2 regions of the Actinoallomurus bryophytorum genome follow, and region 2 is predicted to be linked to the other one. Evidence: predicted binding sites of a transcription regulator. Region 2 holds the regulator's gene; the other holds the start of a gene.

Region 1 (15,377 bases), 2.5 Mb from region 2:
TTCGCCTCGCCCTCCACCCAGGCGCCGATGCGACCGGCCGGCGGACGTAGAGCTCGTAAGAAGCCGTCGGCGGACACCCGGGAATCCCCGCGAGCTCGCGCGGACCGGCCACTGTGTTGGCGTCCGCTCAGTGTTCCTCCCTCGTGCGTAAGGCGACGCCGAGCCGCATCCCGTCGGGTGCGGCTTCTCGCCGTCCCCGCACGTCGGCGGCGCTCTCGGTGAGCGTCTCTCAGGAACACCTGTCATGTCTTCGCGTCGCGGCGCTTTCGGCCGGGAGCGCGCTCGGCGGCCTGGTCTACGGCGCCCTGCCGGGGCGGATCTCGGGCCGGGCGCGCCTTCCGGTGCTGGTCACCGTCCCAGCGCTGGGGCTGCCCCTGGCGGGGTTGTCACCGAACGTCCAGATGCCGGCCGTGGTGATGATTTTGGCGGCCGCGGGGCACTCCGGGGTCAGGTCCGCGCGCCTCCGTCGACCGGCAACACTGTGCCGGTCACAAAGGAGGAGCGGTCGCTGAGGAGCCAGGCGGCGGCCTGGGCGATCTCGTCAGGGTCGGCCGCGCGCCGCAGTGGGGTCCGGGCGGCGAGCCGCTCGCTGATGCCGGGGGAGTTCTCGTCCCATTCACGCATCATCTCGGTCAGCGTGTTGCCGGGGGCGATGGCGTTGACACGGATGCCCTCGGGTCCGTACGTGACGGCGGCCGACTCGGTGAGACTGTTGACCGCCCGCTTCATCGCGCCGTAGACGGGCAGTTCGGGGTTGCCCATCAGGCTGCCGACGCTGGAGTTGTTGACGATGGCCCCCGTCCCGGAGGTGGCCCGGACGGCGGCGACCTCGGCGGTCATGGCCAGCCACGCACCCCTCAGGTTCACGGCGTACACATGGTCGAAGTCGGCCTCGCCCACCCGGTCCATCGGTCCGGGCGGCATGATCGTCGCTCCGTTGTTGAAGGCGACGTCGAGCCGGCCGTAGAGGTCCACGGCGCGGGCGACGGCGGCCCGTACACTCGCCGCGTCGGCCAGGTCGCACACGACGTGGTCCGCGGTGCCGCCCGCCGCCCGTACCTCCTCGGTCACCGACTTCAGCTGGCTCTCGGTCCTGGCCGCGAGCAGCACCTGGGCGCCCTCCTGGGCGAACAACCGCGCCGCGGCGGCGCCGATGCCGCGTCCCGCGCCGGTGATGAAGGCCACCTTGCCGGCCAGCAGTCCCCGGCCGGTGGGGGTCGATCCGTCGATGGTCGATGTGGTGTTGTCCATGTCGACGAGCCTGCGTGTCGCCGCGGAGCCCAGCCAGGCCCCGCCGGTACCTGGCTGGGCTCGTCGCCTCCGCGCACACTGGAGGTGTGGACAGACGAGAACTGGCCGCCTTCCTGCGCAGCAGGCGTGAGCGGATCACCCCCGGCGAGGTGGGGCTACCCGCCGGGCGTCGCCGCCGTACGCCGGGACTGCGCCGCGAGGAAGTCGCCCAGCTGGCGTTCATCTCGACCGAGTACTACACGCGGCTCGAACAGGCCCGCGCCCGGCGCCCGTCGCGCGAGGTACTGGCCGGTCTGGCCCGGGCCCTGCGCCTGCCGGACGCCGAGCGCGACCACCTCCACCACCTCGCCGGGACCCCGCCCGGCCCGCCGACCGGCCCCCGCGTCGACGTACGCCAGAGCATCCTTGACCTGCTGCACCGGCTGCCCCAGGCCGCGGCGACCGTGGTGTCCGCGACGCACGAGGTGATCGCCTGGAACGATCTGGCCGCCGCCCTCATGGAGGACTTCTCCACCCTGTCCCGGCGCGACCGCAACCTCGTGCGCCGCGCCTTCCTCGGACCGCACCCCCAGGGGCGCCGGTTGTACGGCGTGTCGGATGCCGACGAGTTCGCCCACACCGCGGCCCATCAGCTGCGAGCCACCGCCGCCCGCTATCCCGACGACCCCGAGGTGACCGGTCTCGTGGACGAGCTCCTGTCCGGCAGCGAGGAGTTCGCCCGGCTGTGGGCCTCCCACGACGTGAGCGCCGGACCGTCACTGCGCAAGACCTTCCAGCACCCGCTGGTCGGCCCGGTCACCGTCAACTGCGACGTCCTCGACATCACCGACCGGGACCAGCGAGTCGTGATCTACACCGCCGACCCCGGCTCACCGTCAGAGGAGGCCCTGCGGCTGCTGTCGGTCATCGGCACCCAGCGCATGGACGTGCCCGGTTAGGGCGACTCCGTCACCGCGGACCGCGACCAGAGCGTGGCCGGCGCGGCGACGACGCGCGGAGATCTTCACGACGCGGCGGGTCGCTGAGATGGAGGATCGGGGGTGCCAGGACGAACAGGGCGGCGGCGAGGGCCGCGACGGCGACCATGGCGCCCCGCAGTCCGGCGGCGTCGGCGGCCACGCCGACGTACACGGGGCCGAAGAGGAATCCGAGGTAGGAGACGGTGCTGACGATGGACGTCGCGCGGCCCCGGTAGTCCTCCTCGACGTTGCGCGAGACGGTGGCCAGGAGCGTGGGGAAGAGCACGCCGGTTCCGGCGCCGGCCATCACCAGCCCCAGCGTGGCGACGAGCAGGCTCGGGGCGCCCGCGATGACGAGTGCGCCGCCGGCGGCCGCCAGCGCGCCGGTCAGGATGACGGTACGGGCGTGGGCGGTCTTGAGGCTCCCGATCGAGAACCGCGTGATCGCGACGGTTCCGGCGAAGACGGCGGGCGCCACCGTGGTGAGCCCCGCTCCCGCGTGGAGTTCGTCCTGGGCGAAGACCGCGCTCCAGCTCTGGTGGGCGTTCTCACTCGCGAACGCCAGTGCCCCCAGCACGCCGATGAGCACCAGCGGGATGATCCGGGCGTGGCCGGACGACGGCGCCGCCGGCGCCTTCGTGCCGTCGTCGTGGACGGTGGTCCGGTGGGGGACCGCCCTCAGCATGATGGCACCGGCGGCCAGGCAGAGGGCGGCCACCCCGATGAACGGCACGGCGAGCGGCCAGGAGGCGGCGGAGGCGACTCCCGCGCCGAGACTGGTCACGACGACGAAGGCGGAGAACGTGCCGTGGACGCGGGCGATGACCGGTCGTCCGGTGAGCTGCTCGGCCCGTCCTGCCACCGCGTTGATCGTCACGTCGGCCGCGCCGCTTGACGCACCGGCGATCCCGAGTCCCACGCACAGGCTCGGCAGGTTCACCGCGGTCAGGGCCAGACCGGCTCCGACCACGCCGAGCAGGCTGATGGCACCGGCGGCGACCATCGGCCCCCAGCGATCGAGCGCTCTGCCCGCCAGCAGCATCGCGGGCAGAGCGCCGGCGCCCACGAATAAGAGGGCGAAACCCAGCTGACCGTCACTGACGCCCGCCTGGTGCCGCACCCGGGGCACCGAGGCACCCCAGACGCCCCAGAACGAGCCGAAGGCGGCGAAGGCGACGAACGCTGAGGCGACCAGGCTGCGCGGCGAGTCGATGGGGGGCTCCTTCTGTCGTGGTTCTCCATCACGGGGAGGGCCTGCCCGGCCCCCGGTCCTCGGCGCCGGTGATCCTTCCGGGCAGGCCGAAGTAGGCGAACACATCCTGGTCCTGGAAGGTGGTGTTGCGGCTGATGCCCGACGCCGTGACCGTGAACACCTGGAGAGTGTGCAGCGCGTACCCGCCGTCCTGTGCGCGCGTGTAGGCGGCCAGCGCGGGTTGCCCGTTCGCCCGCACCGGCACCATGCGCCAGTCCGTGCCCCGCAGGGTGAAGACGCGTGCGATGAAGCGGATGTACGGCTCGCGGCCCGCGAACCAGTTGAGGAACGGCGGCATCTCCAGTACGGCGTCATCGGTCAGCAGCTTCTCCAGCGCCGCCAGGTCGGCGTTCTCGAAGGCGACGGCATAGCGTTCGACCTGCGCGCGATGGCCGGGGTCGGCGGGCTCGTCGATCTGGTCCTCGCCCAGCCCGGCCTCGCCGAGCCGTGCCCTGGCCCGCTGCAGGGCGCTGTTCACCGCGGCGGTCGTCATGTCCAGCGCCGCCGCCACGTCGGCGGCGGGCCAGTCCAGCACCTCGCGCAGGATGAGCACGGCCCGCTGCCGGGCCGGCAGGAACTGCATCGCGGCGACGAAGGCCAGCCGCAGCGAACCCCGCGAGAGCACCACGCCCGCCGGGTCACCGAGCATCGCGTCGGGAATCGGCTGGAGCCACGGCACCTCCTCGCCGTGGATCAGGGGTTGCTCGGGATCGTCGCCCGGCGGCCCGCCGAGTCCGGAGGGCAGCGGACGGCGGCTGCGCTGTTCGAGCGCGGTCAGGCAGGCGTTGGTGGCGATCCGGTAGAGCCAGGTGCGCAGTGCCGCGCGGCTCGGGTCGTACCGGTCGTACGCACGCCAGGCACGCAGCAGTGTCTCCTGCAGCAGGTCCTCGGCGTCGTGCACCGAGCCGAGCATGCGGTAGCAGTGCGCCAGCAGCTCCCGGCGGAACGGATCGGTCTGGACCGTGAAGTCCTCGCTGGTCGCCACTCTGTCCTCCGTCACGCGCGTAGGTCCCCGGGCCCATACATACCGGCAGGTGTCCCGAAAGTCATCGCCGCGCGGCGATGAGCCGCGGCAGGCCGCCCGGTAAGTACCGGTGAAGGCAGCACACCGACGGAAGGAACGACCATGACCGACACCAGGGACCGCGAGGTTCTCGCCGTGCTCGACGGCATCTACGAGGCCTGGGCGGACAACGACGCCGACGCCTTCGTGGCCTCCTACACCGAGGACGCGACCTCGATCCTGCCCGGTTCCTACAGCGCCGGCCGCACCGCGACCCGCGACCGCATGGCGGCGGGCTTCGCCGGCCCGCTGAAGGGCAGCCAGGTCCGCGACGAGGTGCAGAGCATCCGCCATCTCAGCGCCGACGCCGCCATCGTCGTCACCCGCAGCGCCGTCGTGATGGCCGGCGAGACCGAGCCCCCCGGCGACCGGTGGGTGATCGCCACCTGGACCCTGACCCGCCGGAACGGCAGATGGCTCCTGGCGGCCTACCACAACTGCCCCGCCTGACCCCGGCGGCAGAGAACGCACTCGACGCCGGCCCGGCCGTATGTCCGTTGGAGCGGGACGTACGGCCGGGCCGCGTGGCGCGCCCGCACGGGTGAGCAGGGGCGGAAGGAGGGTGTCAGATGGGCTGGAACGAGCCGTCGGGGTCGATGACCCAGCCGTACCCCTCCGAGCGGCCGAATCCGGGGGCGGTGGTCGCCCGCTCGGTGATGTCGGTGTCGACCAGAAGGACACTGCCCTGGGCCCGGACCGTGCAGCGATGCACCGACAGGCGGGCCAGGCCGGTCGAGGAGACCGGGCAGTTCGGCCCCCAGGCCGTCCAGACCCGGGCGCCGTTCCAGCAGATCCCCACGTTGGTCCCGATCGCACCGCGCCCGGGGAAGTGCTTGGCCGCGTAGAAGGCGCCGCAGGTCGTCTTCCCGGAAGTGAGCGGTCGAGGCGCTACGTCCCCGGCGACGAACGCCGACGTCCGGGCGGGAACGAGGCCGACCACCGCCGGCACGGCGACGACGAGCAGGACCGCCGCGACGCCGGCCCAGGCGAGCGGTCGCAGTCTGCGGCCCAGCCGCACGGCCAGGTAACCCGCGCCGACGAGCGGCAGGACCAGCCCGGCGACGATCAGGCCCGCCGGCGCGCCGAGGCCGATCCAGGAGCCGAGCAGGTAGCTCGCCGCCGTGAGCACGATCGCGGCGGCGAGCGGAAGATGGCCGCCCACGTACTTCGCGCGCGTGGTCCAGGAACGTGACCGCCACAGGAGCAGGACGCCGATCGCCAGGCCGACGGGCGGCCACGGCCACACGACCGCGCCGGCGGTCATGACGAGCAGTACGGCGACCTCCAGCGGACCGGCCGTCGCATCGGGCAGGCCGAACCGGCGGCGCGCCTCGTCGGCGATCTCCCGCGGGTCGCCCAGCCGGTCCAGGATGTCGCGGAGGTCACGGCAGGCGACGGCGGATCGACCAGAAGCCGAACCCGGCCAGGCCGAGGGCGAAGGCGATGTAGATCCCGGTCTCGATCGACTGGAAGGTCCAGAAACGGGTGGAAGGCTGGTAGGCCAGCCGCTGCCGGTAGCCGAGCCGGTTGACCTCAGTGAGGCACGCCTGCACCCCTGCCTCAGGTTTCTGCTCGGTCGGTGGTGCGCAGGGTCCTGTGGACGTGGAAACGGGGATGTTTCTCGTGACCGTATGTCCTGAGGCATCCACGATGTGGCTGGACAGGACCCAGGCACCGGTGTCGTCGGGGGCCTGCGCCTTCACGCTCAGGCGTATCGAGCCGCCGCGTAGCCAATTGATGTCGTCGATGTTCGAGGTGGTGATCTCGATCACCGAGCGGGCCGGGGGAAGAAGGTGGGGGCGGACCAGCAGCGGCATGGCGATCTGGACGGCGACGAAGACGACCAGGGTGATGGTCATGGCCGGCAGGGTGCGGTGGACCAGCATTCCGAGGGCCACGCCGAGAGCGAGGGCGAAGGCCGCGTACCCGATGGGGGTGATGCCCCGTGCGCCGAACAGCAGCGGCCCCATCCGCGGGAAGCCGGGGGTGTTTCCGCCTGAGGCCTTGTCGATGGGGCCGGACCACCAGGTCACCGCAAGGCTGCCCAGCCCTGCGGCGGTCATGGCGGCCAGGCCGGTGAGACCGAGTTTGACGGCCAGCCAGCGGGTGCGGGTGACGCTCTGGTTCCACACCAGCCTGTGCGTGCCGGCCTCCAGTTCACGGGTGATCAGCGGAGCTCCCCAGAAGAGCCCGATGAGGGCGGGCAGAACCAGCACGACAGCGGTGACCGCGAGAAAGGGCGCCTGGTTGTCATGGAAGAAGTCCTGGAAGAAGTTCGCGCAGCCGTCGCTCTGGGTGACGCAGCCGGCGACCCCGGTGGAGAAGTCATCGGCCAGGCCCTGACCGGTCAGGGCCAGGAGAGCCACGAGCGCGGCGAGCGTGGCGGCCATCATCGCCACGGCGGCACGCAACTGGCGCCAGGTCAGCCAGATCATCGCTGTACCTCCAGGATGGGTCGGCGGCCGGTGCCGGCGGGCTTGCTCATGTAGGCGAGGACGAGGTCTTCCAGGTCGAGCCGGCTGACGGTCCAGGCGGGGTCGTGGATCGGAGCGCCGGTGCGGACGATCAGGGTGGTCTGCCGGTCGGTGTGGCTGGCGGAGACGACGTGCTGGTCCGCGGGGAGCCGGGCGGGATCGCGGCGTGGGCCGGTGATCCGGTGGTGGGTGGTCAGCAGTTCCTCGACCTCTCCGGCGGCCTGGACGCGCGAGTCGACGAGAACGATCAGGTAGTCGCAGGTTCGTTCCAGATCAGAGACCAGGTGGGAGGACAGCACCACGCTGAGCTCCTGCTCGGCGACGGCCTCCATCAGGCCTTGCATGAACTCGCGGCGGGCGAGCGGGTCGAGGGCGGCGACCGGTTCGTCCAGGATTAACAGCTCGGGCCGTTTGGCGATGCCCAGGGTGAGGGCGAGCTGGGCGCGCTGCCCGCCCGACAGCTTCCCGGCCCGGCGGGCGGGGTCGAGATCGAGCCGCCGGACCCGTTCCCGTGCCAACCCGTCGTCCCACCCGGGATTGAGGCGCGCGCCCAGCTTCAGGTGCTCCGCAACGGTCAGTCCGGCGTAGGTGGGAGTGTCCTGGGCGACGAACCCGACCTTGGCCAGTTGCGCGGGGCCGTCCCCGGGGCGGCCGCCGAGCACCGTGATGCTGCCCGACGTCGGTGCCAGCTGGCCGCTGGCGAGGTTCAACAGTGTCGTCTTGCCGGCTCCGTTAGGACCTACCAGCCCCACGACGTGCCCGGCTGGGATGTCCAGGGTGCAGTCGGTCAGCGCCCAGCGCTTCCCGTATCTCTTGCCCAGGCCCTGGGCCTTCAAGACAGCGGTCATGCTATGTCCTCCTCAGCGGCGGCCCGAAAGGTCGTCATGAACAGCGCCTCGATGCTTTCCTCGTCGAGACCGGCCCTTCGTGCCTTGACCAGCCAACGCCGTAGCTCCTGACGCAGTGGACCGTGCGCGGCGAGCGATGCGTCGGTCAACGTCGCCGTCACGAACGTCCCCACCCCCGGCCGCGCGGCCACGAGGCCGTCGTGCTCGAGCTCTCGGTAGGCCTTGAGCACGGTGTTGGGGTTGATCGCCAGCCGTGCCACTACCTCCTTGACCGTCGGTAGCCGGTCCCCGTCGTGCAACAGGCCCAGCCGCAGGGCCTGCCGCACCTGCCGGACCAACTGCTGGTACGGCGAGAGGCCGGAGCGGTCGTCCAGGTGAAACTCGATCATGTCCGAAGCTCCATTTATCTAGTTAGCTAGTACTATACGTTGCTAACAAGATGCACTGTCAATGCAAGGTCGAGCCTCGTCGCGATCGCCGTCCGCGATCGTGCTCGCTCAGAGCGAACAGGCTCGGGGAAATAGATCAGGGCTCTCCTTTCTTGAGTGTGAGTGACTCAATCTTTGGAGGCCTGATGAGCAAGACCGTCACCCTGCCGGTGCTGCCCCTCGACGACGAGGTCGTGCTGCCCGCGATGGTCGTGCCGTTGTCTCTTTCGGACGATGAGGTACGAGGCGCGATCGACACGGCGCGTACGGCAGCGGGTTCGCCCGGGCTCGGTGCGTTGCCGGACTACAAGGATGACAAGCCGCGGGTGCTCATCGTGCCCCGGGTCAATGGGAAATATGCCGCGGTCGGCACGCTGGCCGTCGTCGAGCAGATGGGCCGGCTGCCGGGCGGTGACCCCGGTGCCGTCGTACGTGGTGTGGCGCGCGTGCGGGTCGGTACCGGCACGTCCGGGCCGGGCAAGGCGCTGTGGGTCGAGGGCACGGTGATCGAAGACGGCGGTCTCGGCGACAGAGCCGAGGAGCTGGCCAAGGAGTACAAGGCTCTGGTCGTCGGCGTCCTGGAGAAGCGCGGCGCCTGGCAGGTCGTCGACATGATCCAGCAGATCGATGACCCGTCGGTGATGGCGGACCGGTCCGGGTACGCGAGCTACCTCGGCATCGAGCAGAAGGTGCAGATCCTCGAGACGGCCGACGTGACCGAGCGGCTGCGGCTCGCGATCGGCTGGACCCGTGAGCACCTCGCCGAGCTCGACGTCGCCGAGACGATCCGCAAGGACGTCGAGGAGGGCGTGGAGAAGCAGCAGAAGGAGTTCCTGCTCCGCCAGCAGCTCGCCGCCATCCGCAAGGAGCTGGGCGAGCTGAGCGGCGACCCCTCCAGCGAGGAGGAGGACTACCGCGCACGCGTGGAGGCCGCCGACCTGCCGGAGAAGGTACGCGAGGCGGCGCTCAAGGAGGTCGACAAGCTGGAGCGGACCTCCGAGCAGTCTCCCGAGGTCGGCTGGATCCGTACCTGGCTCGACACGGTGCTCGACATCCCGTGGAACGACCGGACCGAGGACGCGTACGACATCGTGGGCGCCCGGCAGATCCTCGACGAGGACCACACCGGGCTCGACGACGTCAAGGAGCGCATCGTCGAATACCTCGCCGTGCGCAAGCGCCGCGAGGAGCGCGGGCTCGGGGTGATCGGCGGACGGCGGTCCGGCGCGGTGCTCGCCCTCGTGGGTCCGCCCGGAGTCGGAAAGACCTCGCTCGGCGAGTCGGTGGCCCGTGCCATGGGCCGCGAGTTCGTCCGCGTCGCGCTCGGCGGCGTACGGGACGAAGCCGAGATCCGTGGTCACCGGCGGACGTACGTCGGCGCGCTGCCCGGCCGGATCGTCCGCGCGATCCGCGAGGCCGGCACGATGAACCCCGTCGTGCTCCTGGACGAGATCGACAAGGTCGGCGCCGACTACCGCGGCGACCCGACCGCGGCCCTGCTGGAGGTGCTGGACCCGGCGCAGAACCACACGTTCCGCGACCACTACCTCGAGGTCGAGCTCGACCTGTCCGACGTGGTGTTCCTGGCCACCGCCAACGCCCTCGACACGATCCCCGGCCCGCTGCTGGACCGCATGGAGCTGGTCTCGCTCGACGGTTACACCGAGGACGAGAAGGTCACCATCGCTCGCGACCACCTGCTCCAGCGTCAGCTGGACAAGGCCGGTCTGACGGCCGAGGAGGTCACCTTCGGCGAGGACGCGCTGCGGCTGCTGGCGGCCGAGTACACCCGCGAGGCGGGCGTACGGAGCCTGGAGCGGGGGATCGCCCGTGTGCTCCGCAAGGTCGCGGCGAACATCGCCCTCGAAACGGCGACGCTGCCCCTGTCGGTCGGCGCGGCCGACCTGCGCGACTACATCGGCCGTCCCCGGTTCACGCCGGAGACGTCGCTGAAGGAGGAGGAGCGCCGTACGGCGGTGCCCGGCGTGGCCACCGGCCTCGCGGTCACCGGCGCGGGTGGCGACGTCCTCTACATCGAGGCGTCGCTGGCCGATGAGGAGACCGGCGAGACCGGGGTGACCCTGACCGGTCAGCTCGGCGACGTCATGAAGGAGTCGGCCCGGATCGCGCTTTCGTACCTGCGCTCGCGTGGCGCGGAGATGGAGCTGCCGGTCGGTGACCTGAAAAACCGCGGCGTGCACATCCACGTGCCCGCCGGGGCGGTTCCCAAGGACGGGCCGAGCGCCGGCGTCACGATGACGACGGCACTCGCGTCGCTGCTGTCCGGACGGCTCGTACGCTCGGACGTGGCCATGACCGGCGAGGTGTCGCTGACCGGGCGCGTACTGCCCATCGGCGGCGTCAAGCAGAAGCTGCTCGCGGCGCACCGGGCGGGGATCACCACGGTCCTCATCCCGAAGCGGAACGAGCCTGACCTGGACGACGTCCCGGCCGAGGTCCTCGAGCAGCTGACGGTGCACCTGGCCGCCGACGTACGCGAGGTGCTCGACGTGGCACTGGAGCCGGCGACGACCGGGCAGACCGTCGCCGCCTGACGATTCCCGATGAGGGGCTCTCACCATTCGGTGAGGGCCCCTCCTCATTTATGGCGTTAACCGCGGCCTTAGGGGAATTGTGCTTCGCTGGGACTGTTCCAATGAGGAGAGCGAAATGGCCGAGCACGAAGAACACCCCGCGGAAGGCACCCCTCGCGGACCGGACGAGACCCCGGCCGGCGAGGCACCCCCCGCCGCCGGACCGCCTGCCGCGCACGCGCACGAAGGCGCCCCGCCACCGCCGCCCCCGGGCGGCACGACGCCGTACGCCACCGCGGCCCCGGCCCAGCCCGGCAGGTTCCGCCGCTGGTCGGCGCATGCCGGCGTACGGATGGGCGCCGTCGCCGTCGTCGCGGGCCTGGTCGGCGGTCTGGTCGGCGGCGGGATCGTGGCCGCGTTCAGCGACGGCGGGCACGACCACTCGGGCCCGGCGGTCTTCCAGCGTCAGATGCGCGGCGCACCCGGATTCCGCGCGCCGGGGTACTGGGGACAGCAGCCGAACCGCATGCCGCAGTTCCGGCGCGGGATGCCGCAGCCGAACCAGCCGGTCCAGCCCGCGACACCCGTGCCGCCGACCCCGTCACCCAAGTCGAGCGGCTGAGCCGCCGGGTCAGGACGGGGTGAGCCGGAAGACGCGCAGCCTGCGGCCCGCGCGCTCGACGTAGGTGTCGTACACCGACCAGACCCGGATCAGCCGCGGCCACACCTCGTCGCGGTCGGCGCCCTCCAGCAGCTCGGCGGTGACCGGGATGGTGCGGCCCCGGTAGCTGACCTCGGCCTTCGCCTGGCGCAGGAGGTTGCCCGTCCACGCCGGGTGGCCTTCGCGGCCGAAGTTGCTGCCCACGATGACGAACGAGCCGTCGTCTTCGGGCATGCAGATGAGCGGCGTCTGCCGGGGCAGGCCGGTACGGCTCCCGGTGGTGGTGAGCACCATGCTGGGCAGCACGAGCTGCGGCAACAGCAGGCGCCCGCCGGAGATCCGGTGCAGCGCGCGGTCCAGCGGGGGTACGACCTTGGGGCCGATCTTGGCGAACCAGGGGGCGCTGGCCAGCCGCCGTGCGACCGGCTTGAGCACGGTCTCCAGCGTTCTTCCCGACATCAACGTGCTCCTCTACGGGGCGAGCCGCCCCGCCTTGGACGGGTGGAGGTGTCCTGCGGCCACGAGCCAGCGCACGGTGTCCTCCAGGCTCTCCTCCAACGGCCGGAGCGTCAGGCCGAGCGTGTCGAGGGCGGCGGTGTCGTCCGAGGGGACGAGCGTCACGACGAACTCGGCCGCGTCCCGTGTCAGCGGATAACCGAAGCCGTGCACGCGCCTCGCGACGTCGAGAAGAGTACCGATCGCGAGCAGGGCGCGGGCGGGCACGGGGATCCGGCGCGTACGGACGCCGGTCACCGCGTCACAGGCGTCGGCGAGCTGGGGCCAGGTGACGTACTTCCCGCCGAGGACCATACGGCGTGCGCCCTGCCCCGGACGCACACTGCGTGCGAGCCCGTCGCCGGCGTCGCGGACGTCGAGCAGCGACACGCCGCCGCGTGTGATCGGCCAGGCGGTCTTCAGCGCGGCGACCAGGCCCGCCGAGAAGCTGTCGAGGTTCGGCTGGGACGGCCCGATCACCCCGGAGAAATAGAAGATGGTCACCGGCGCGCCGTCGTCCTGCAGGCCGCGTACGTAGCGCTCCGCCTCCATCTTCGATCGTCCGTACGCCGTCCGCGGACTCGCCAGCGGCCCGTCGGAGGTGATGACGGGCTCGACGGGCGGCACGAACACCGCGATCGTGGAGATGTGGATCACCGGGTCCAGGCCACGGGCGACCGCGCCGCCCACGACGTGCCGGGTGCCGGTGACGTTCGCCTCGACCAGGTCGGTACGCCGGTCGGTCACCCCGACGACGGCGGCCGAGTGGATCACCGCGTCACAGCCGTCGAGCGCACGGGAGACGGAAGCCTCCTCCAGCATGTCCCCCTGGGACATCTCGGTCGCCTCGGCGGGCACCCCGAGCTCGCCGAGGACACGGGCGGCGCGGACCGGATCGCGGACGAGAAGGCGCGGCCGGTGCCCCAGGGCGAGGAGCGACTTCACCGCGTTGGATCCGATGAATCCCGACGCCCCGGTGACCAGTACGCGCATGATCTCAAACTAGTGCTCGGCGGCGTCGTCGTGATAGGACGCCCCACACAGAAGTCCGTAATCCGTTATCGGTTTGCAATGGAACTTGTGACGTACATCTCAATAAATATGTTGATCGTTTAACGATCCCACGGGTATCCCCGACAGGGCCGCCAATGATCGACGGCGCAGCCGAGGCGGTAGGGGAACGCGCGGGATCGGCCGCATAGTCGCCGGTCAAGCGCCAGTCCGTCGCTCGCCGCCGATTTTAGGTCCTCGCCCTCAGGTGACGGAAATCCGAAACCCGGCCGGTATACCCAATGCTGTTGACTCACACCGCGAGCGATTCGCAGCTCAGCGGGCTGTTACGGATTCGCTAAGTTCGTGATCCATGTCGTCAGCAGAACCATCTGGGCCGCATTCCCCGTCCGTCACCATGGACGAGGCGTTCGGGCCACCCCGGCTCGAAGACGGCCGCCATTTGTGGCGCATCGCTCGCGATTCGAAGACACTCGATCTCAACTCTCCCTACAGCTATGTCCTGTGGTGCCGCGACTTCGCGGCGACCTCCGTGGTCGCCAGAGCAGGCGGAGAGGTCCGCGGCTTCGTCACCGGCTTCGACCGGCCCGAGGATCCCGGCACGCTCTTCGTCTGGCAGGTCGCGGTCGACGCGGCCCTCAGAGGCCGCGGACTGGCCGGCCGCATGCTCGCCGCCCTCGCCGATCGGGGCTTCCGGTTCGTCGAGGCCACCGTGACGCCGGACAACACCGCCTCCGACCGGCTCTTCACCGCGTTCGCCCGTGACCGCGACGCCGAGCTGCGGCGCACCCCACTCCTGTCCGGGGAGCTGTTCCCCGGTGACCACCAGCCAGAGGAGCTCTATCGGATCGGTCCACTGGACAGGTAAGACACCCGAGGAACAGGTGAAACGCATGGATGTGTTCGAGTCGCTCGAATCCGAAGTCCGAAGTTACCGCCGAGGATGGCCGGCGGTCTTCCACAAGGCCTCCGGCAGCCACCTGTACGACGAGGAGGGCGTCACTACCGGATCCAGTTTCCCGGCCCGGCGGGGACGGCATCGGTCGAGGCGGCGCTGAAGCTCGCCCGCAAGTACACCGGCCGCGAGACCATTGTCAGCTTCACCAACGCGTTCCATGGCATGACACTCGGGTCCCTGTCCGTCACGGGCAACTCGATGAAGCGCAGCGGCGCGGGCATAGCGCTCAACCACACGATGCCGATGCCGTTCGACAACTACCTCGACGGGCGGACTCCGGACTTCCTGCTGGTCGAGCGGCTCCTGGTGGGGCCGGCGGACAAGGCGGACTCCCACCCGAGCCGGCTGTCCGGCGGCCAGCAGTAACGCGTCGCCATCGCCCGTGCCCTCGCGATGCAGCCGAAGATCCTGCTGCTGGATGAGGTCACCTCGGCGCTGGACCCCGAGCTGGTCGCGGGAGTCCTGGACGTGCTGCGCGACATCGCGGGCGAGACCGACATCACGATGCTCTGTGTGACCCACGAGATGGGCTTCGCACGTGACGTCTCCAACCGCGTGCTGATGTTCGACCAGGGTCAGATCGTCGAGGAGGGCACGCCGGAGAAGATCTTCAGTACCCCGGAGAACCAGCGCACCCAGGACTTCCTGCACGCGGTGCTCGACCAGCGCTGATCTCGGCCACCTGGAACCGGACCGCCGCCGCGGGCCCGCAGGCGGATCGCATCGCGGGGGTCAGTGCCGTGCGGCGACCATGTCCTCGACCTCCTTGAGTACGAGGTCGGGCCGGTCCGTCGGCACCTCGTGGGAGCTGCCCTTGACGGTGACGAGCGTTCGGCCGGGCCCGTCCTGGGCGAACGATGCGGCGGCGTCGCGCCAGCGCCGGGCGTCCACGGGGGAACCGTCGAACGGCGTCTTCTCCGAGACCATGACCGTTGCCGGGACCGAGTCCGGCCACGTGACCTTGTGGAATGCCCTGTGCGCCGGGGCGAAGCCCTCCGCGGTGGAGATGAGCTGGCGGTTCTCCGGCTTGCCGGGGTCCTTCTTCGCCGCGTCGACCTGCGGCCGGCTCGCGGCCACGAGACGGGGGATCTCCTGGTCCGTGAAGAACGGGGGGAGATTGGCATCGACCAGGACCGCGCCGGAGAGCATCTTCGGGTTGTCCCTGGCGAAGTAGTTCGCGATCTCGCCGGCCTGGGAGTGGGACACCAGCGTCACGTGCCCGGTGACGCCCAGCTGCTCAAGCCCCGACTTGAGGTCGCTGACAGCGCTCTGGACCTTCCACGGGCCGGGCACCACGTCGCTCTTGCCGAGACCGGCCCGGTCGTAGGTGATGACGGTGGCGCCGGTGTCCGCGTGGAGCTTGGGGGCGATGTCCTTCCACTGTGAGGAGTCCTCGCCGCCGCCCGAGTCCAGGACGATCGTGTGGCCGTTGCCCGGTGTGAC
Region 2 (15,377 bases):
AGAAGTCGGCTTCCCGGCCGGACGACAGGACCACCCTGCCGTGCACGACCGCCTTGCTCTTGATCTCGGCGAGGAGATCGTCCCGGTCCGTCATGCCTGAAACTGTAGCCATGACACCAGGCACGCTCGTCCTGCTGCACAGCCCGCTGAGCACCGCGTCGGCGTGGGGTGCGCTGCCGGCGGCCCTCGGCCCGTACGACGTCGTCGTGCCCGAGGTCACCGACGACGACCGTCCCCCGTACGGCCCCCGGTACGTCGCGCGGGCCGCGCTGGAGATCACCGCGGCCGGAGTGCGCCCGCCGGTCGTGCTCGTCGCGCACGGTGACGCCGGGCCGCTGCTGCCCGCGATCGGCGCCGCGCAGCGCGCCGCACACCGGCTCGTGGGCGGCTACGTCTTCGTCGACGCCGTCCTTCCGGGTCCGGCGGGGGACCGCCGGGGCTACTCCGAGGGCGAGGTCCCCGCCGGGGTCACCGTGCGTGCGCGCGACGCCGGCTACTTCGCCGAGGAACCGCCGATGCCGCAGGACTGGCCGGACGCGCCCTGCGGCTATCTGCGCACGTCGACGCGCCACGAGGACCAGGCGAAACAGGCGCGGATGCGCGGCTGGGCGGTCGCCGACCACCCGGTCGGGCACTTCGCGGCCGTGCGGGATCCGGAGGGTACGGCCGAGGCTCTGCGGACCTTGATGTCGGCTCTTTGAGATATTCCGTCGCCTGAGAACTGGGTGATACCGTCGCGGAACGGACGCAAGGACGTGTCAGGCTTTCGGAAGTCACGCTGCGTGGCCGGGCAACTCGACATACAGTCTCGTCGTACGGTGACGAGCGACCGAGTCAACGGTGACACGCGGGAGAAGTCAGGCCAGCCGAGCGTAAGTAAGCCGCATTCGCCCCATAGTCCTCAGGAGCTTCCAATTACTGGATCGGCATACGCCAGCGGCGGACTTCACTACGCTTTGGACCAAGGTCGCTCGCCGGCTCGAAAGCTCACCCGTGGGTCGCAGATATAGGGTCTCGTGCCGAGGAAGGGGCGGTGTCGCGTGGATCGCTGCGCGCTGTTCGTTGATGCCAGCTATCTCCTGGCGGACGGCGCGATGGCGGTGCACGGAACCCGCCGTCGTGAGTCCGTCTCCTGGGACTTCGGCGGCATGCTCCAGCTCCTTGGCAACCTCGCACGCGAACGCACCGGCCTCCCTCTGCTGCGCTGCTACTGGTACGAGGCGACCGTCGAAGGCCGCCGCTCACCCGAGCACGACGCGCTCGCCGACCTGCCGGGCATCAAGCTCCGCCTCTCGCGCATCCGCCCCGGCCGCCGCGAAGGCGTGGACACCGAGATCCACCGCGACCTGATGACCCTCGCCCGCAACGGCGGTGTCGCGGACGCCATCGTCGTCAGCGGCGACGAGGACATCGCACCGGTGATCGCCGAGGCACAGGACCACGGCGTACGCGTGACCGTCGTGCACGTCGCGGTCGACGGCAACTGGACCATCTCGCGGGTGCTCCGCCACGAGTGCGACGACCTCATCGAGATCGGCTCCGGGCACCTCCGGCCGTACGTCAACCTGCTGGCCGGCATGGACACCTCCGCGCCGCCGCTCTCGAACGGGCACTCCAGCAGCGGCGGCGCGCTGTCGCCGCTGCACTCACCGACCCAGCACGCGAGCCCGCCGCCGAGCACGCCGATCGGTCACCCACCGCAGCTCGGCAGCCCGTCGACCGCGGGCCTGGGGTCGCCGTCGAGCTCGAGTCACTCGCCGATGCCGCCCCTGCGCTCGGCGCCCACGCACGCGGCGCCCACACCGCCGATCATCCCGTCGAAGCCGGCGGTCGGCCCACCGGGCGGCTCGTCGCCGGGCCGGGTCTCGCCGGGTTCGGGCCAGCCCAACAACACCAGCGGCCAGCAGTACGTCCAGCAGCCGGTCGGTCCCTACACCGGCCCGCAGCAGATTCCGCCGCCACAGCCGCAGCAGTCCACGCCGACGCTCTCCGACGCGGTCAAGGCCGCCCATCAGGAGGGTCAGGATTTCGGCGAGTCGGTCGCACGCGACGCGCCGGCCCTCTGGCTCGAAGCCGTACTCGCGCGCAAGCCCCGGATGCCTTCGGATCTGGAGGCCCGGCTGCTGCAAGGCTCGTCGCTGCCGATCGACTTTCTGCTGCATGACGAGGTGCGCCACGCGTTGCGACGCGGATTCTGGGACGCGCTCGAACGCTCGCGTCGCGTCTGATCACGATAACCTTTTTCGTGGCGGGGCCCTCCCGGCCGGCGAACCCCTGTGACGCATCTCGGGGATGATGCGAAATGACCAGATTCGCAGGAGGTCCGACGGGTAGCGTCTAGAAGGTGACGCATGTGACCGAAGACGATCTCGATGACATGGAGTTCGACACGCTCCGAACGGGCGACCACGCCTCGGCGGCGAGGCGTTTCGTCGAGCTCGCCGAGACGGTCTCAGGCGGCGTTTCACGCGCCAGCCTGTTGCTGCGCGCGGGTGAGCAGTGGCAGCACGCGGGAGAGCACGCGAAGGCCGCTGAGACGTTCCGTGGCGCCCTCGTCGACGGTGGTGATACCTACGGCGACCCGCGCATCTACCTGGCCGGTGCCCTGTTCGAGCTGGACCGGCGCGACGAGGCCGGTGCGCTGATCGAGCAGGTGCGCGCCGAGTCACCGCGGGATCCGGAGATCTACCGCGCGGTGGCCGAGCTGCTCTACGAGCAGGGCGAGCTGGTCGGTGCGCACGACTGGTCCACCGCCGGCGCCGACCTGGCACGGGCGAACGACCCGGACAGCCTCGAGGGCCTGCTGCGGATCCGCTACCGCTCCCGTCTCGACCTGCGCCGCCCCGAGGACGAGTACGACGAGCTGCTGGACGAGCTGCTGAAGAGGACCGACGAGGCGCCGGACCAGCAGTTCCGCTGAGCCGCTCTCAGAGCCTGGGGGTCTTCGACAGGGACGCGTGGTCGATCTCGTAGAGCTCCGTGTCCGGGTCGACCGCCTCCCAGCGCACGAAAGCCTTGCCGTCCTCGAAGTGCAGCGTGGCGACGGCGTTGTGGAACCACGGGCCGTGGCTCAGCCGCCACCGCATCGGCGTCTTGGGCACTCCGGCCAGCCGGGCCAGTGCGCGCGCGGGTACGTCGGTGACCCGTCCGTAGGCCGCCCGCTGGATCATGCGGTACTTCATCGGCAGGTGGTTGCGCATCGGCGAGCAGACGACCTGGGAGATCGGGGTCGAGGTGTTGGCGACCCTGGCGAGGTAGGAGTAGTGCACGTCGCCGGAGACGAGCGTGATGCTCTGCGGCCCGTCGTCGCGCCGCGCCACCTCCAGGAGCGTGTCCGCGAGGGCGCTGAAGGACCTCTCGAACGCCGCCCAGTGCTCCAGGTCGGCGCCCTGCCGGATCTTCTCGCCGAGTCTGGCCATCCGGCGGCCCCACGCCCCGCCCGCGATCGCCTCGTCGAATGACTCCAGGTGGTGGATGGTCGCGGGAAGCAGGTACGGCAGCGAGGTGGCCACGACCAGGTGGTCCACGTCACCGCGGCACTGTTCCTGGACCCAGGCGAGCTCGTCGTCGTCCAGCATGGCCCTCTTGCCGTCGCGCAGCACGCGTCCGCAGCGGCTGTCGACGACGATCAGCCGGGTGCGCCCGTAGTCGTGCGCGTAGCTCCAGCGAGTGCCGTCCGCCTGCTCGTCGGCGCGTTCGGCGAACTTGTCGACGATGTCCCCGGCGTCGCCGTCGGCGTCCAGGACGTCCCGGTAGACGGGGTCCTGGGAGCGCTTCTCCGCCGACATGTTGCCCAGGTGCTGGTAGACCCAGTACGAGCCGAGCCCGCCGGTGATCCGTTCGTGCCACCACGGCTGGGCGCGGATGTCGCGGAGCCAGGTCTCGGAGGTGTTCCAGTCGTCCCGGATGTCATGGTCATCGAAGATCATCAGCGTCGGCACGGTGGACAGCAGCCAGCGGACCATGTCGTCGTCGGTCCAGGCCAGCTGGTAGAGCCGGGTGTACTCCTCGTAGTCGGCGATCTCCAGGCCCGGCGGCTCGCCGGTGTCGCGACGGGCCTTGATGAACTCCTGCATCTCCGGCCCGGTCTCATCCGCGTAGACCTGGTCGCCGACCATCAGCAGCAGGTCGGGCCATTCGTGCCCACCCGCGAGCCGGCGCGCGTACGCCCCCAGCACGTCGGGCCCGTGGGTCTTCTCCACGCCGGGGGCGACCCGGCACGACCCGAAGCTGATCCGCTGACCCTGGCCGGGCGCCGGCATCCGGATGCGGCTCGGCGGTGACCCGGGTTTCGGCCATACGGTCTGGTCGTCGAGTGCGACCTCGTACTCGGTGTCCGATCCGGGGGCGAGGCCTTCGATCTGGACGAGCGCGTAGTGGTGTCCGTGGACGGTGAACGTCGGCGTCGTGGTGTCGAGCACCCGCACGTCGCACGGCTGGTCGGTCTCTACCCAGACAGCGGCCGTATCAGGGCCGACGTGACGGAGCAGGGGACCAACGAGGAGTTGCGTCATACATGTATGCAATACGCCAAAACCGGCATCGGCGTCCACTTGGAGGGGTCGATGAAAGATCCGGCGCCGTCACCGCGAAGGGCGGTGACGGCGCCGATGACCTTGGTCAGGCGACCGGGACGCCGGGCTTTACGGTCAGCGTGTCCGCGGCCTCGTCGACGTCCACGACGACCTCGTCGCCGTCGCGGATCTCGCCGGACAGCAGCTCGCGGGCGAGCTGGTCGCCGATGGCGCTCTGCACGAGCCGGCGGAGCGGACGGGCGCCGTACGCCGGGTCGAAGCCGGTCAGGGCCAGCCACTCGCGGGCCCCGTCGGTCACGGTCAGCGTCAGCCGCCGGTCGGACAGGCGGCGTGCCAGCCGGTCGACCTGCAGGTCGACGATCTTCGTCAGCTCCTCCGTCGTCAGCGCGTCGAAGATGATCACGTCGTCGAGGCGGTTGAGGAACTCCGGCTTGAAGTTGCCGCGCACCGCCGTGAGCACGGCCTCACGCCGCGCCCCGTTGTCGAGGGCCGGGTCGACCAGGAACTGCGAGCCGAGGTTCGACGTCATGATCAGGATCGTGTTGCGGAAGTCGACCGTGCGGCCCTGGCCGTCGGTCAGGCGGCCGTCGTCCAGCACCTGGAGCAGCACGTCGAAGACCTCAGGATGGGCCTTCTCGACCTCGTCCAGCAGCACGACGCAGTACGGGCGGCGGCGTACCGCCTCGGTCAGCTGGCCGCCCTCCTCGTAGCCGACATAGCCGGGAGGCGCACCGACGAGCCGCGCGACCGAGTGCTTCTCGCCGTACTCGCTCATGTCGATGCGGACCGTGGCACGCTCGTCGTCGAACAGGAAGTCCGCCAGCGCCTTGGCCAGCTCGGTCTTGCCGACACCGGTCGGGCCGAGGAACAGGAACGAACCCGTCGGGCGGTCCGGGTCGGAGACGCCCGCCCGCGCGCGGCGTACCGCATCGGAAACGGCGCGCACGGCATCGGACTGCCCGATCAGGCGCCGGCCCAGCTCCTCCTCCATGCGCAGCAGCTTGGCGGTCTCGCCTTCGAGAAGGCGCCCGGCCGGGATACCGGTCCACGCCGCGACGACCTCGGCGACGTCGTCGGCGGTGACCTCCTCCCTGACCATGGCGTCCCGGTTCTTGGCGGCCTCCGCTGCGGCCTCCAGGTCGTCGCGCAGCTGTTTGATCTCGATCGCGATGTCGCTGGGGGCCTTCCAATCGCCGTCGACCTGAGCCTGGCGGAAGGCCTGCTCGCGTCGACTCTCGGCCTCGTCGATGCGCTTCTTCAGTTCACCGACCTTGTTGAGGCCCTCCTTCTCCTGGGCCCAGCGCGCGTTCAAGCCGTTGAGCTGTTCCCTACGGTCGGCGAGCTCGGCCTTGAGCCGTTCGTGCCGCTGCTGGGAGGCCTCGTCGGACTCCTTGCTGAGCTGGTGTTGCTCCATCTCCAGCCGGTCGACCACACGCTGCAACTCGTCGATCTCGACCGGCCGTGAATCGATCTCCATGCGCAGCCGGGATGCGGCCTCGTCGACAAGGTCGATCGCCTTGTCCGGCAGGAATCGAGCGGTGATGTACCGGTCGGAGAGCGCGGCCGCGGCGACGAGCGCCGCGTCGGCGATCTGAACCTCGTGGTGTCCCTCGTAGCGGCCCTTGAGGCCGCGCAGGATCGCGATCGTGTCCTCGACCGACGGCTCGCCGACCAGGACCTGCTGGAACCGGCGCTCCAGCGCCGAGTCCTTCTCGATCCGCTCGCGGTATTCGTCCAGCGTGGTGGCGCCGATCATGTGCAGCTCACCGCGGGCCAGCATCGGCTTGAGCATGTTGCCGGCGTCCATCGAGCCCTCGGCCGCGCCCGCGCCGACCATGGTGTGCAGCTCGTCGATGAACGTGACGACCCGCCCGTCGCTCTGCTTGATCTCGTTCAGCACGGCCTTGAGGCGCTCTTCGAACTCGCCGCGGAACTTCGCGCCCGCGACCATCGCGGACAGGTCGAGCGAGATCAGCTGCTTGTTCTTCAGCGTCTCCGGGACGTCGCCGGCGACGATCCGCTGGGCCAGACCTTCGACCACCGCGGTCTTGCCCACGCCGGGCTCACCGATGAGCACCGGGTTGTTCTTCGTACGCCGGGACAGCACCTGGACCACGCGGCGGATCTCGGTGTCGCGGCCGATGACCGGGTCGAGCTTGCCCTCGCGGGCCTGCGCGGTCAGGTCGACGCCGTACTTTTCCAGCGCCTGGTAGGTCTCCTCGGGGTTCTCACTCGTCACGCGCGCGTGCCCGCGTACCTGCTCGAAGGCCTCCAGCAGGGCGTCCGGAGTCGCGCCGTTCTCGCGCAGCAGCGTCGCGACCGGACCGCCGTCGGAGGCCAGGCCGACCAGCAGGTGCTCGGTGGAGACGTACTCATCCTCGAGCTGCTTGGCACGGTTGGCCGCGGTGTTCAGCACGACCAGCAGCGGACGTGAGGTCTGCGGCGCGCCGACGGTCGAGCCGGCCGCCTTCGGCAGTGCGTCGATCTGCTCCTCGGCCCGGCGGCGCAGTGCCTGCGGATCCGCGCCCACCGCCTCCAGGAGCGGTCGTGCCGTGCCGTCGCCCTGGGACAGCAGCGCGACGAGCAGGTGTGCCGGCTCGACCTGCGGGTGTCCCTCGGTCGCCGCCCGGCGTACGGCGGTCGATACCGCCTCCTGACTCTTCTGGGTCAGTTTGTAGTCCACTTATTCCTCCCCGCGCGCACGCCACAGCACAACACTGGTCTGGCGGATCGGCACCAGCTCGGCGCCGCCCGCCGACTCGGGGGTGTTCTTCAGCCGGGCGAGCCGGGCGGCCACCGCACGGGTGGACTCCAGCTCGTTGCCCAGCTCCTCGACCAGCCCCCGTAGCCGTACGACCTCGGCCCGTAGGACCTCGGACTCACGCTGCAGGTCGAGGATCTGCCTGATACCGGCGAGGTTGATGCCCTCGTCCTGTGACAGCCGCTGGATCTCCCGCAGCAACACGATGTCGCGCATGGAGTAGCGGCGGCCGCGGCCGGACGTACGGCCCGGCGAGACCAGGCCCATCCGGTCGTACGTGCGCAGCGTCTGCGGGTGCAGGCCGGACAGCTCCGCGGCCACCGAGATGACGTAGACCGGACTGTCGTCGCCGAAAGGATTCACGAGTCCTCCTCCGTCGGCGGAGTGATCACGATGCTGTGCTTGTCGGTTCCCTCGCTTCGCTCGGTCACGGTCACGATCACTCCTCTCTCGCCATCCGCAGCAGGTCACCGCGCACATCATCGCCGCCAAGGCTCCCGGTGATCTTCTCCAGGGCCTCGCGGGTGGTCTCGTCGATCTCGGTCGGGACCTGTACGTCGACGGTGACGAGCAGGTCGCCCTTGGTGCCGTCGCGCCGGGACGCGCCCTGGCCGCGTACCCGCAGCACCCGTCCGTTGGGTGTGCCCGGCGCGATGCGTACGGTCTTCGGCTGGCCCCGGTGGATCGGCACCTTGATCTCGGCGCCGAGCGCGGCCTCCGGGAAGGTGACGGGCACCTTCAGCGTGAGGTTGTCGCCCGAGCGGCCGAACACCTTGTGCGGCGTGACGTGCACGAGGACGTACAGGTCGCCGTTCGGCCCGCCGTTCTCTCCCGGCGCGCCCTTGCCCTTGAGCCGGATCCGCTGCCCGTCGTCGACCCCGGCCGGAATGCGCGCCTGGATCGTGCGGGTGCTCTGGGCCCGGCCGCTGCCGTAGCAGGTCGTGCAGGGGTCGTCGACGATCAGTCCGCGGCCGTGGCACTCGCGGCAGGGCTCGGAGAAGGCGAACCCGCCCGCGTTGCGGCTCTCCTGCCCGGTGCCCTCACAGCGCGGGCAGACGCGGGGGACCGTGCCGGTCTTGGCGCCGGTCCCCCGGCAGGTCGGGCATGCCGCCTCGCTGGTCAGCCGGAGCGGCACCGTACGCCCGTCGAGGGCCTCGCCGAAGGTCAGCGTGATCTCGGACTCGACGTCGGTGCCCCGGCGCGCCCGCTGGGTCGTGCCGCCCTGCCTGCGGCCGAACAGCCCACCGAACAGGTCGCCGATGCGCTCGCCGGTCCCGCCGGGAGGCGTGCCCGTACCCGTGGTGCCGCCCGTGTTGCCGAACAGGTCACCCAGGTCGAAGCCGAAACCGCCCTGACCGCCACCGCGCGGACCCGTCCCGCGGAACAGGCTGCGGGCCTCGTCGTACTCCTTGCGGCTCTTCTCGTCCGACAGCACGTCGTAGGCCTCGGAGATGGTCTTGAACTTCTCCTCGGCCTCGGAGTCACCCTTGTTGGCGTCCGGGTGGTACTGCCGGGCGAGCTTCCGGTAGGACTTCTTGATCTCGTCCGGGGTGGCGGTCTTCGGAACACCGAGGACCTTGTAGTAGTCCTTCTCCAGGTAGTCCTTGGTGCTCACGGGCGTCCCTTACCTCGTTCCGTTCGTCTTTTGTTCGTCTCAGTCGTCGTCGGACGCCGGAACCTCGGGCTTCCCCTCGGTCTCGGTCTGCGCCTCTGCGGCCTCGGACCGCTCGGGCTCTTCGGCTCGCTCCGGCTCCGTCTCGTCCGGCCCGCCGCCCGGCTCGGCCACCGCGACCCGCGCCGGCCGCAGGATCCGCTCGCCGATGCCGTACCCCGGCTGCAGGATCTGCACGGCCGTCGGCTCGCTGACGTCGGCGGAGAACGAATGCATGAGCGCCTCGTGGACGTTCGGGTCGAACGGCTCGCCCGGAGTCCCGAAGGACTTCAGCCCGAGCTTGCCGACCGTGCCCTCCAGCCGCTCCGCGACCTGCTTGAACCCGCCGTTCAGCTCGTCGTGCTCGCGGGCCCGTCCGATGTCGTCGAGCACCGGCAGGAGCTCGGACAGGACGTTCGCGAGCGCCTGCTCACGGACGGTCGCCCGGTCCCGGTCGACCCGTTTGCGGTAGTTGGAGTACTCCGCCTGGAGCCGCTGCAGGTCGAGCGTGCGCTCCGCCAGTTGCTTCTTGATGTCCGCGGCCTCTTCGTTGTCGGTGGCCGTGGGTGCGCTCGGGGAGGACTCGGGAGCCGGCTCAGCCGGCTCCCGGACCTTGCCCGTCTCGGGATCGATGCGCCGCTTGTCGCGGATCACCGGGCCCTCGCGCTCCTCGGCGTCGTCATGACGCTCCGTCACGCTCTGACCTCCTCGGCTACTGCCTGCGGAAGGAGGCTGCGGCTCACGCCGCACCGCCTTCGCGCTTGGTGTTCTCGTCGTCCACGATCTCGGCGTCGACGACCTCGTCCTCCTGGGGCGCGCCGGCCTCGTCGGTGGTGGCGCCCTGTGCGGCGTCCTCACCAGGCTGGTTCTGGGCGTACATCGCGGCGCCCATCTTCTGGCTGACCTGCGCGAGCTGCTCCGACGCCGTGCGGATCGCGTCGATGTCGGTGCCCTCGAGGGTCTTCTTGACCTCGTCCAGCGCCGTCTGGACCTCGGTCTTGACCTCGGCCGGGATCTTCTCGTCGTTCTCCCCGAGGAACTTCTCGGTGGAGTAGGCGAGGGTGTCGGCGTTGTTGCGGGTCTCGGTCTCCTCGCGTCGCTTGCGGTCCTCCTCGGCGTACTGCTCGGCCTCGCGCATCATCTTGTCGATGTCGTCCTTGGGCAGCGCCGAGCCGCCCGTGATGACCATCGACTGCTCCTTGCCGGTGCCGAGGTCCTTGGCGCCGACGTTCACGATGCCGTTGGCGTCGATGTCGAAGGTGACCTCGATCTGCGGCACGCCGCGGGGCGCCGGGGGCAGGCCCGTCAGCTGGAAGGTGCCGAGCTTCTTGTTGTACGCCGCGATCTCGCGCTCGCCCTGGTAGACCTGGATCTCCACGGACGGCTGGTTGTCATCGGCGGTCGTGAAGACCTCCGACCGCTTGGTCGGGATCGTGGTGTTCCGCTCGATGATCTTGGTGAAGATGCCGCCCTTGGTCTCGATGCCCAGGCTCAGCGGGGTCACGTCGAGGAGCAGGACGTCCTTGACCTCGCCCTTGAGGACACCGGCCTGCAGGGACGCGCCGACCGCTACGACCTCGTCGGGGTTGACGCCCTTGTTGGCCTCCTTGCCGCCGGTCAGGCTCTTGACCAGGTCGGCGACGGCGGGCATACGGGTCGAGCCACCGACGAGAACGACGTGGTTGATGTCGTTCAGGGCGATGCCGGCGTCCTTGACCACCTGCTGGAACGGCGTCTTGCACCGGTCGAGCAGGTCGGAGGTCATCTTCTGGAACTCGGCCCGGGTGAGCTTCTCGTCCAGGTGGAGCGGGCCCTCGGAGGATGCCGTGATGTAGGGCAGGTTGATGCTCGTCTCCGAAGAGCTGGAGAGCTCGATCTTGGCCTTCTCCGCGGCCTCACGCAGGCGCTGCAGCGCCATCTTGTCCTTGGCCAGGTCGACGCCGTTGGCGTTCTTGAAGTTGGTGACCAGCCAGTCGACGACCTTCTGGTCCCAGTCGTCACCACCGAGGTGGTTGTCGCCGTTGGTCGCCTTCACCTCGACGACGCCGTCGCCGACCTCGAGGAGGGAGACGTCGAAGGTGCCACCACCGAGGTCGAAGACGAGGATGGTCGCCTCGCCCTCCTTCTCCAGGTGGTAGGCGAGCGCCGCGGCGGTCGGCTCGTTGATGATGCGCAGGACGTTGAGGCCCGCGATCTGGCCGGCCTCCTTGGTCGCCTGCCGCTGGTGGTCCGAGAAGTACGCGGGAACGGTGATCACCGCGTCGGTGATCTTCTCACCGAGGTAGGACTCCGCATCGCGCTTCAGCTTCTGCAGCACGAACGCGCTGATCTGCTGGGGCGTGAAGTCCTTGTCGTCGATCTTGGTCTTCCAGTCGGTGCCCATTTCGCGCTTGACCGACCGGATGGTGCGGTCGACGTTGGTCACCGCCTGGCGCTTGGCGACCTCACCGACGAGAACCTCGCCGTTCTTGGCGAAGGCGACGACGGACGGCGTAGTCCTCGACCCCTCCGCGTTGGCGATGACGGTGGGCTCGCCACCCTCCAGGATCGCGACGACCGAGTTGGTCGTCCCAAGGTCGATACCGACCGCTCGTGCCATGAGTTGGTTCCTCCGACTGTGCTGTGTCGTCTTTTCGAAGCTGAGTCCAGCAGACGCAAGGTTGCCCGAGCGAGCTTGCGCTGTCAAATGACTTGAGTCTGGCTCACTCAACTTTGCTGTTGGGTCTAACGTCCGAAGAATCCCCCGTGTTCCCGTAATAACCGCCCCTCTTGTGGCCACTACTTCGTGACCGCCGCCCAGAGGACGGAGAGCGCGTGGATGCCGATGATGACCGGGAACGCTTCACGGCCTTGTACGACCGCTACCGCAAGCGGGTCTGGGCGTACGCCGCCGGCCGCGCGGGGGCCGAGGCCGCCGACGAGATCGTGAGCGAGACGTTCATGGCCGCGTGGCGTCGACGCCGCGAGATTCCGTCGGCGGAGCTTCCGTGGCTGTTCGGTGTGGCGAGGAATGTCATACGGGACGCGGTACGCGCCGAGGCGCGCCGTGCCTCTCTCACCGCGGCGCTCCGCCGCCGGACCGAGGAGCCTGCCGCCGACGTCGCCGAGGATGTCGTCGACCGGCTGGCGATGCTGGGGGCCATGGCCGACCTGCCGGACACCGACCGCGAGGTGCTCACACTCATGGCGTGGCAGGGGCTGAGCCCGCACGAGGCGGCAGGCGTCCTCGGGTGTACGGCGGCCAACGCGCGCGTGCGGCTCCATCGGGCTCGCAAGCGGCTGGCGGCGCTCGTGCAGGTCCCCCAGGGTCGTCACGCCGTTGACTCGATGGGGATGGGGCTGTCGTGAAGGACGACATCATGAAGGAACTGGCCGAGTGCCGTCCCGGTCATCTCAGTGGGGACGGAAAGGTCGACGAGACGACCCGTAGGTCCGAGCTGGCCCGTGCGTTCTACGCGTCGTCGGCGTCGGCCGGGCGTCAGAGGCGCGAGATGTAGTGCATGCCGCCGCCTGACTGGAGCGTGCGGGCGAGAGCGGAGGCGGGGATCGTGTGGGTGCCGCCGGTCGGCCGCCACGGGTCGAAGACCGTGATCGTGCCGGCCTGCTGGTTGTAGCCGTAGGCGACGATCGCATGGCCGATCCACTGGCCCTTGAGCTTGCCCTTGTTCCAGGGCAGGCGCTCCATCCAGACCTGGATGACCGGCGCCCGGCGTAGGGACCCGACGTCGTACGACACGCGTTGCATCAGCAGCTCGGGGTGGTCGACCACGTCGCCGACGACGCGGTCGTCGAACCTGCGCGGATGAAGGTAGTCGTCGATCACGGAGGCCGCCGTGTCGCCGCCGGTACCCCTCGTGGTCGTCCTCATCTTCCTGGCCAGCGCGTCCTGGCTCACCTTGACCCCGAAGGTGGACAGGCTCATCGACGTGGAGGCGGGGACGCAGTAGTAGTTGGTCCACTGGTACTGCTCGTGGAGCTTCAGCCGGTACGAGCGTGGCATCGCCACGGGCAGTATCGAGGTGGCGCGTGTGGCCAGAGAGGCCGACGTGATCTGTGTGATCTGCGCGATCTGTGCGATCCGCGTGCTTCGCGTGGTGATGCCGGGCGGCGGCGTGACGACGGCGTGCGCGGTCCCCGCGCCCACCAGGAAAGCGGTGACGGCGGCGATTCCCACCGTCGGCGCTCGGCTCAGAGCATTCTTCACTTGCGTCCTCCAGACATCACAAGGCCCAGAGTTCGAGCCGTGCCTCAGACGTCGGCACCTGCAAGGCGGTCAAGCGAATGCTGATATGTGCTCATGTAACGCGTCGTAGAACTCTATTTACTCATATGAAAGGTATTCGTCTCTCCGGCGGAGTGCCTGGTGTCAGCACACCGATCACCGGAAGGTGACCCATGGCGGAGCGCCGCGGATGAGGGCCAGGACCGATACGACGCCCGCGACGAACGAGGCACCACCGGCGCCAGGAGACGCGCCGGTACCGTGCACTCACCGGTGTCGGGGTCGAGGAGGTCGCCGACGGCCACGAGAACCGCGTCATCGACTGGGTGGCCGCCGAGGGCCTCCAGCCGCGGCCGGCCAGGGCCATCGCCGCGCTGTCGAAGGGCGACCGCGACGTCCTGCTGCTCAAACGCCCTGTGCGACCTGTCCCATCAGGAGATCGCCCAGGCGCTCGATATCCCGTACGGCACGGTCGGCTCGCGGCTCAGCCGTGCCCGCGTGAAGGTGCGTTCCGTCCGCCGCCACAGCGCTCGCTCTCGTGGCCGGCCTCACCGGCGGCTCGCCAGGCCGGGGAACGGGGACCCACGAGCCGGTCCGGCCCCTGACGGCCCGGCAGGTACTGCTCACCGCGGCCGAGCCGGGGACAACGAACTGCTCCTCGACCCGTCGACGTACACGCCACTCGGCACCCAGGTCGTCCTCGTCAAGGGCAACGGCGGCAAGTCCGCGCCCCCACCGCCAGGTGTGCCGCCGATCCCGAGCGCCATCACCCACAGCGAGATCTACGTGGCGATGGGCTGGACGAACACCGCGTACGGCGGCTGAGCCGCCCGGCGGTCCCTCCGTCCCGATCGTGCCCTGGCACGGTCGGGACGCCGCACGTGAAAGTGGCCGGGCGCGTCGGGTGAGACATGGGTGACCGCCAACCCGCCATGGAGAGATCCACATGAGACAGAGCCCGACTTGAGTACCGCCATCGGAGACCAAGCGGAGCGCGACGCCACCATGATCCGGCAGTCCCGTGACGCACCTGAGGTTTTCGGGGCGATCTTCGACGCCTATTTCGCCGAGATCCGTGCGTACGCGTCCCGGCGGGTCGGGGTGGAGCACGCGTCCGACATCGCCGCCGAGACGTTCGTCGCCGCGTTCCGCAAGCGGCACCGGTACGACCCCGGGCGCGCCAGCGTACGGACCTGGCTGTACGGGTTCGCCACCAAGCTGGTCGGCAAGCACCGGCGCAGTGAGCTGCGGAAACTGCGCGCCATGGACCGGCTGGCACCGGATCCGGAGTCCGAGGAACACGAGGAACGGACCACCGGACGACTCGCCGCCGAAGGACTGCGAAAGCGGCTCTCGGGAGCCCTCGCCGGGCTGTCCGCCGGCGACCGGGACGTCGTGCTGCTCGTCGCGCTCGCCGGTCTGAGCCACGAGGAGGTGGCCGCCGCGCTGGACATCCCGTACGGCACGGTCGGGTCGCGGCTGAACCGGGCCAGACGAAAACTACGTGAGGCGCTGGGCGGGACCAATCCGCTGCTCGGCCTGGAGGACCACGATGGATGAGATCCGGATGATTCGCGATCTTTACGAGCCGCCCGCGCCCGCTCCCGCGCGCGAGGTGATGGCGGCCCGCGCTCGGCTCGACGGCGTGGCGCGCCAGGACCGCCGCCGTCCCCGACGGCGCTGGGTGGTGCCGGGGGCCGGGCTGGCGATCGTCGCCGTCACCGCGGCGGTCGCCGTCGTCGTGACCATGCCACCGGAGCCTCCCTCGCGGACTTCGCCTACGCCGCAGGCTGCCACGGCGCGTACGGTGCTGCTCAACGCCGCTTTGCGGGCCGACCGGCAGCCGGCGACGACGGGGAGATACTGGCACGTCGACGCGAGCACCCGCTGGTTCCAGAAGGTCAAGACCGGCGGATATCTGATCCGCAACACGAGCCGCGAGGAGTCCTGGCAGGCGGCGGACCGATCGGGGAAGGCGATCGACCGACAGCAGGATCTCGGTGCCCAGCCGGCCACCCCTGCCGACCGGGAGGCCTGGCGAAAGGCGGGCTCTCCTCGTGTTTTCCGTACTTCGAGGGGCAAGCGGACCAGGGCCCCTGAGCGCGTGGTCGTGTGGCGTGGGAGCGCAGCCGAGATACTCGACGGGATGGGGGCCGCATCGCAGGCGGGCTTGGACCGACTGCGGCAACTCCCGGCCGATCCCGGAAA

Evidence for each region. The regulator HspR, encoded in region 2, represses chaperone genes until heat shock. The targets are predictions, from matches to a motif close to ANTTGAGTCNNNNNGACTCAANT.
Region 1: a site for HspR is predicted at 8,387-8,409, ahead of lon (endopeptidase La). Genes of this name have one in related genera too.

What each region holds. Positions count from the first base shown of each region.
Region 1 is NZ_VFOZ01000001.1:6,030,306-6,045,682, forward strand. It holds gene FB559_RS28275 (formylglycine-generating enzyme family protein) at 1-50, shown strand, start outside; gene FB559_RS28280 (SDR family NAD(P)-dependent oxidoreductase) at 448-1,251, opposite strand; gene FB559_RS28285 (helix-turn-helix transcriptional regulator) at 1,338-2,189, shown strand; gene FB559_RS28290 (MFS transporter) at 2,200-3,423, opposite strand; gene FB559_RS28295 (sigma-70 family RNA polymerase sigma factor) at 3,452-4,462, opposite strand; gene FB559_RS28300 (SgcJ/EcaC family oxidoreductase) at 4,589-4,975, shown strand; gene FB559_RS28305 (hypothetical protein) at 5,091-5,789, opposite strand; gene FB559_RS28310 (ABC transporter permease) at 5,908-6,960, opposite strand; gene FB559_RS28315 (ABC transporter ATP-binding protein) at 6,957-7,847, opposite strand; gene FB559_RS28320 (GntR family transcriptional regulator) at 7,844-8,236, opposite strand; gene lon (endopeptidase La) at 8,422-10,830, shown strand; gene FB559_RS28330 (hypothetical protein) at 10,946-11,431, shown strand; gene FB559_RS44165 (nitroreductase family deazaflavin-dependent oxidoreductase) at 11,441-11,929, opposite strand; gene FB559_RS28335 (NAD-dependent epimerase/dehydratase family protein) at 11,942-12,958, opposite strand; gene ectA (diaminobutyrate acetyltransferase) at 13,374-13,844, shown strand; partial or broken gene FB559_RS28345 (aminotransferase class III-fold pyridoxal phosphate-dependent enzyme) at 13,870-14,240, shown strand; gene FB559_RS28350 (ATP-binding cassette domain-containing protein) at 14,328-14,606, shown strand; gene FB559_RS28355 (alpha/beta fold hydrolase) at 14,667-15,377, opposite strand, start outside.
Region 2 is NZ_VFOZ01000001.1:3,571,683-3,587,059, forward strand. It holds gene pyrE (orotate phosphoribosyltransferase) at 1-94, opposite strand, end outside; gene FB559_RS45545 (hypothetical protein) at 111-701, shown strand; gene FB559_RS16795 (NYN domain-containing protein) at 1,041-2,228, shown strand; gene FB559_RS16800 (tetratricopeptide repeat protein) at 2,354-2,920, shown strand; gene FB559_RS16805 (alkaline phosphatase D family protein) at 2,928-4,514, opposite strand; gene clpB (ATP-dependent chaperone ClpB) at 4,621-7,218, opposite strand; gene FB559_RS16815 (heat shock protein transcriptional repressor HspR) at 7,219-7,659, opposite strand; gene dnaJ (molecular chaperone DnaJ) at 7,736-8,911, opposite strand; gene grpE (nucleotide exchange factor GrpE) at 8,951-9,643, opposite strand; gene dnaK (molecular chaperone DnaK) at 9,687-11,546, opposite strand; gene FB559_RS16835 (RNA polymerase sigma factor) at 11,762-12,295, shown strand; gene FB559_RS43930 (hypothetical protein) at 12,292-12,444, shown strand; gene FB559_RS16840 (C39 family peptidase) at 12,426-13,151, opposite strand; partial or broken gene FB559_RS45550 (hypothetical protein) at 13,443-13,631, shown strand; gene FB559_RS45555 (hypothetical protein) at 13,668-13,994, shown strand; gene FB559_RS16850 (RNA polymerase sigma factor) at 14,133-14,729, shown strand; gene FB559_RS16855 (CU044_5270 family protein) at 14,737-15,377, shown strand, end outside.